Regions from separate parts of the Serratia odorifera genome, predicted to be linked through region 2. Evidence: predicted binding sites of a transcription regulator. Region 2 holds the regulator's gene; the other holds the start of a gene.
What was found. Region 2 encodes Fur, which represses iron uptake genes when iron is present. Its sites were predicted from a motif close to ATAATAATGAGAACNACTATCAA; they were not measured.
Positions count from the first base shown of each region.

Region 1 (3,151 bases), on a different contig from region 2:
GTCGTTCTAACGCCTGCCGGGGTGTGATTTTACTTTAGATAAATCTTAATTCGTTGCCACAGCGTGGTTTTCAGAATCTCCCTCAGATTCTTTATACGTCGATAGCGATAACATGCTGACAGATTAACTATAAGGCCGGTTTACCTCCCCGCAGGGCATCAAGCGAGCACAGGCTACGCGTGACGGGCATACGGGAATTTTTGCACGGTGAGCCGCCAACAGGAGAAAGCATGTTTAAACCTCTGCTACTGGCCGCTATCTTAGTGGCAACCACAGCCCCACTGGCGCAACAGGCGCAGGCCGAAGGCCTCAACATTGATTTGATGCCCGGCGTTTCATTACGCATAGGCGATCAGGATCGACGCGGCAATTATTGGGATGGCCATGACTGGCGCGATCGTGACTGGTGGGAAAACCACCGTGGGCGTTATCAGGGCGAACGCAGCCGCCGGGGATATTACTGGGACGGCTATCGCTGGCGTGACGGCGACTACTGGCGCAAAAATTACTATTACCATGATGGTCGCTATCGCAAATACGATAAGCACCATTATAAAAAGCATCATAAACACAAGCACCGTCATCACGAACACGACGACGATTAAATGCAAAAGGGCGCGATTTCGCGCCCTTTCAGCTAGCGCCAAGCGGTTAGAACAGACTGCTTACCAGCAGATAGCCATTCAGCCCCACCACGATCAATACGATCAGCCACCCGATATTCTGTATGGATCTACTGTTAACCAGATCCCCCATCAGTTCCCGGTTGCCGGTGAAACGCAGCAGTGGTACCAACGCTAACGCGATACCAAAGCTCAACAACACCTGGCTGAGCACCAGGATACGCGTAGCATCCATACCCAGCAGGATCACGATAAACGACGGCAGCATGGTCACCACGCGCCGCACCCACAGTGGAATATAGAAACGCACGAACCCCTGCATGACCACCTGCCCCGCCAACGTGCCAACCACGGTGGAAGAGAGTCCCGCCGCCACCAGGCTAAGACCGAATACCGTTGCAGCGGCGTGCCCCAGCAACGGTTGCAAGGTCAGGTAGGCTTGATCAAGATCGGCGATGCCGCTATGGCCGCTAAAGTGGAATGCCGCAGCGGCGGTAGCCATCATCGCCAGGTTGACAAAACCGGCGATGGTCATGGCAATCGCCACGTCTACCTTGGTTGATGCATAACGTTCCGCCTGCGAATTTTTACCGGCGGTTTGCGTCAACGAAGAGTGCAGATAGATCACGTGCGGCATAATGGTGGCGCCAAGCACGCCGGCCGCCAGAAACACCGCATCGCCGTTAGGCAGGTCGGGAATGGCCATGCCTTTGATAAGCCCGCTCAACTGCGGCTGCGAGAATACCAGCTCGACGATGTAGGCGGCGGCAACGAACAGCAGCAGGCCGCCGATCACCAGTTCCAGCGGTTTCTGCCCACGTTTTTGCAGCATCAGGATCAGGAAGGTGGCGATACCGGTCAGCACCGCGCCTTCAAGCAGGGTGACGCCGAGCAGCAGTTTAAAGCCGATCGCCGCACCGATAAATTCGGCCAAATCCGTAGCCATGGCGATGATTTCCGCCTGAACCCAATAGGCCCATACTGCCGGCCGCGGAAAACGGTCGCGGATATGTTCGGCCAGGTTCTTGCCAGTGGCGATGCCGAGCTTGGCAGACAATAGCTGGATTAACATCGCCATGATGTTGGCCCACACCACTACCCACAACAGTTTGTAGCCAAAGGAAGCGCCGGATTGGATGTTGGTGGCAAAGTTACCGGGATCGATATAGCCGATGGCGGCGATAAACGCCGGGCCCATCAAAGAAAGTTTGATCTTCCTGGACGGGCGGTTGGTGGAGGTAGAAGTAACCGCACGGCTGTTCAACATATCGTTTAGCCCTTACTCATATTAAGCTTACCGTAATCATAGCAAAATGATAATAATTATCAATTGCATTTAGAGAGGTGATGCTTATCCCTGTGATAGACGGCGACGAAGGCTTTACGAACATATCGCAGCTATTTCAACAAGTTTCTTGCCGCTGGCGTTGACCAGAAACAGAACGAAGTACGCCTGATAATCAAATTAGCACAAAAATGCTACCAATGGGCAAAATTATTAACATCTTGATTTGGAGTGCTTTACTGGACTACTTTAAGAAGAATCCCACTATCAGTTTCTATATTTGCAATCGAAGTCTCGTTTTTAAACGCAGCGTTACATAGAATGACAACCGAAATTCAGCCTGCCTCAAATTTGGAGCAAACATGTCCCATATTGCGCACTTTGCGTTGGCGTTAGTGGTGGTAACGATTTTGGCATTGCTGGTATGCCGCGATCGCAAAAGCATCCGCATTCGCTATGTTATTCAATTATTGGTTATCGAAGTATTATTGGCCTACTTTTTCCTGCATTCGGAAGCGGGCCTGGGCTTCGTCAAAGGGTTCGCCGCCCTGTTTGATAAACTCCTCGGATTTGCAGGACAAGGGACTGATTTTGTCTTCGGCGGTATGGGCGACAAAGGGTTGGCGTTCTTCTTCCTGAAGGTACTGTGCCCTATCGTGTTCATTTCTGCGCTGATTGGCATACTGCAATACATCAAGGTGCTGCCATTTGTGATCCGCATCATCGGTACCGTCCTGTCCAAGGTAAACGGTATGGGCAGGCTGGAGTCATTCAACGCCGTCAGCTCACTGATTCTCGGTCAGTCGGAAAACTTTATTGCCTATAAAGACATTCTGGGCAAGATGTCGGAAAAGCGCATGTACACCATGGCGGCAACCGCGATGTCGACGGTCTCCATGTCGATCGTCGGCGCCTACATGACCATGCTGGATGCCAAATTCGTGGTAGCGGCGCTGGTGCTCAACATGTTCAGTACCTTTATCGTGCTGTCGTTGGTCAACCCGTACGACACCAGTAGCGAAGAAGAACTGCACCTCGGCAATCTGCATGAAGGCCAAAGCTTCTTTGAAATGCTGGGTGAATATATTCTGGCAGGTTTTAAAGTTGCAATAATCGTTGCCGCAATGCTGATCGGCTTTATCGCCCTGATCGCCGCACTCAACGGCCTGTTCAGCGCCATCTTCGGTCTGAGCTTCCAGGAGATCCTCGGCTACTTCTTCTATCCATTTGCCTGGATTATGGG
Region 1 is NZ_JBGMUT010000002.1:63,159-66,309, reverse strand. It holds gene ACCC84_RS06490 (DUF2502 domain-containing protein) at 231-605, shown strand; gene ACCC84_RS06485 (Nramp family divalent metal transporter) at 652-1,890, opposite strand; gene ACCC84_RS06480 (NupC/NupG family nucleoside CNT transporter) at 2,271-3,151, shown strand, end outside.
Region 1: a site for Fur is predicted at 1,937-1,959, ahead of ACCC84_RS06485 (Nramp family divalent metal transporter). Genes of this name have one in related genera too.

Region 2 (3,151 bases):
CGACCTGAACTGTATTAACCGAACCGTCCGGAAGCGTGAAACGCTTTTTGATGCAAACTCCCTTGCAGTACCGCTACCTATGGCAAAAGAACAAACGGATCGCACGACGCTGGATCTGTTCGCAGATGAACGCCGTCCGGGGCGCCCGAAAACCAACCCGCTATCCCGTGATGAACAGCTTAGAATCAATAAGCGGAATCAGCTACGGCGCGATAAAGTACGTGGTTTGCGGCGTGTGGAGCTGAAAATCAACGCGGATGCGGTGGACGCTCTGAACAAACTGGCGGAACAGCGTAATATCAGTCGCAGCGAGCTCATTGAGCAAATGCTGCTGGCGCAACTGGCGGAAGAACAGCCAGAACAATGATCTTATCAGCCGCACGCGCGGCGCGGCGTTAAGGATGACGCCGGATCAACTCCGCATTTTATTCTTCGGGCATCGCATAAACGCGATAAAACCCCGGGGCAAATTTCTGGCATGATACGCGTTTAGCGGTGGGAGCTGGCTCCTCACCATGGCGATATTTTAAACGATACCGGTGCGAAAGCCGGGCGTCGAGTATTGTAATTAATTGAATTTAAAGGTTATACGCGATATGGCTAACGTAGGCATTTTCTTTGGCAGCGACACCGGCAATACCGAAAACATTGCCAAGATGATCCAAAAACTTCTTCGTCAGAGCTTTGGCGACGATGTGGCTGAGGTGCATGACATTGCCAAAAGCAGCAAAGAAGATCTGGACGCATTCGACATTCTGCTGCTCGGTATCCCAACCTGGTATTACGGTGAAGCACAATGTGACTGGGACGACTTTTTCCCTACGCTGGAAGAAATAGACTTCAATGGCAAACTGGTCGCGCTGTTCGGCTGCGGCGATCAGGAAGATTACGCGGAATATTTCTGTGATGCGATGGGGACCATTCGTGACATCATCGAACCTCGCGGCGCAGCGATTGTCGGCCACTGGCCAACCAAAGGCTATCATTTCGAAGCCTCCAAGGGTCTGGCAGACGACGATCACTTTATCGGCCTGGCGATTGACGAAGATCGCCAACCCGAACTGACCGACGAACGCGTGCAGGGCTGGGTGGCGCAAATCAGCGCAGAGCTGAGCCTGGCAGACATCGTAGGTTAAGCAGCGGTTATTTCCCCGCCGTTCAAGGCCCTGCGAGACGCATGATTAACGCAGGGCCGTTATCGACATCACGGATTGAAGCGATAGAAGCTACAAAATTGTAACTTCCCCCCTCGTCACGGTAGACTGCGGTTCGGTTTATCCCACCCATCAAGATGTTACATGTGTGACATGTAACGGTGCGAATATATCTTTGTTAACAACCGGCGGTTTCCATTTAGGTCAACCGGTTCTATAATGAGACGCAATAAATTCTTTGTGCCGACCGATGCCATAGGCAAAAATGCCTCAACTTGATTAGCATAGTAACAGGACTGAATCCGCATGACTGACAACAATACCGCATTAAAGAAGGCCGGCTTAAAAGTCACGCTTCCGCGACTCAAAATCCTGGAAGTACTGCAAGATCCGGCTTGCCATCACGTCAGTGCGGAAGATTTGTACAAGAAACTGATTGATATGGGCGAAGAAATTGGTCTGGCGACGGTTTACCGCGTACTGAACCAATTTGACGACGCCGGGATTGTCACCCGTCATAATTTCGAAGGCGGCAAATCAGTATTCGAACTGACTCAGCAGCACCATCACGATCACCTGATTTGCCTGGACTGCGGCAAAGTGATCGAATTCAGCGATGAATCCATCGAAGCGCGTCAGCGTGACATTGCCAAACAGCACGGCATCAAACTCACCAACCACAGCCTGTACCTGTACGGTCATTGCGCCATCGGTGATTGCCGCGAAGACGATACGCTGCACGACAAAAAATAATGCTGATGCATTAATAAGCAAGGAACCGCCAGACGGCGGTTTTTTTATGCCTGTCAGACAGGCAAAAAAATCCCCGGACGCGCCGGGGAAATCATGTCACAAAAGATAACAATGCAGCGGCAAACCACCTCTTTCATCAGGGTATTACCCCCTCCACACCCCAAACGCCCCGCCGCCGACACGCAGCGAGGCATTGGTCACTACGCCTGCACCGGTTCCGCACGGCTAAAGCGCTTGCCGTCAGGGCTGACCGCGCGAATTTGCACCTCGCCGGCTACTGCCGGCTTGGCGCTGTCATCATAGCGTTGCCACTGTTTGCCACCGTCGGTGGAATACTCGATAGCCAGTCCCGGCAAAGCAATATTGGCCTCCAGCTTGCCGTTGACGATCCGCGCACCTGGCACCGGCAGGCGGTATTTTATCCCGCCTTTATCCAGCTTGCCCAACTCGCGCTGCCCCAGCAGGTTGGCAAACCGCAGCCAGTCCTGCTGCAACTTTTTGTCATCGACCAAGTGGGTTTCCCCGCCCTTGTATTCTCGACCTGCCTTATAGTCCTGTTCCCAGCTGGCACGGTGCCAGGCTCGTTCCGCCACCGACAGCGAGCGCGGGAACATCATATATTCCATTTGCGGATCGGTGCGCACCACTTCACTCCACAGCTGGGCGGAAAGGCCATAGGCGCCCGGCCACGGTTTATCGCTCTTGGCGGTGAAATAGTTGCCATCGCGATCCACCGACGTTTCAGCGTTCTGCGGCATGTTATCCGGTGCAAAGCTGAATATTTTGCGCTCATCACTGAAGCGGGTGCCCCAGTAATAGCCGCTTTCGTTTGGATTGACCTCATACGGGAAGTCCAGATAGACGTAGTCGGGGTTGGAAACCACCACTTCGTAACCCTTGTTGGCCCAGTCATTTACCGAATCGAACCCGCCCCAGTACAGGGTATCCCAGAAGTTGACGCCAACGCGCGCCGTGGCAAACGCCTTGGCGTCTTTGGCATCCTTCAAGCCATCCTGCCAGGCCTGCATTCTGTCGATGCCGTGCGCTTTAACCAGTTTGCTGACTTCCTGACCGAAGTAGCTCGGCAAGTGTTCCATGTCGGCAACCTTGCCCTGCTTGATCATCTGTTGGCAAACCTGCGACTTGGCCCACGGTTTGTCTTCTTTGCTCAGATCGAGCATGCCTTTGCCCGGTTCTGGCTGTTTGATGTCGGTATAACCGGCGCCCAGACGGATGTTCTTGGC
Region 2 is NZ_JBGMUT010000005.1:257,489-260,639, reverse strand. It holds gene ybfE (LexA regulated protein) at 80-367, shown strand; gene fldA (flavodoxin FldA) at 597-1,136, shown strand; gene fur (ferric iron uptake transcriptional regulator) at 1,461-1,907, shown strand; gene ACCC84_RS15390 (beta-N-acetylhexosaminidase) at 2,108-3,151, opposite strand, start outside.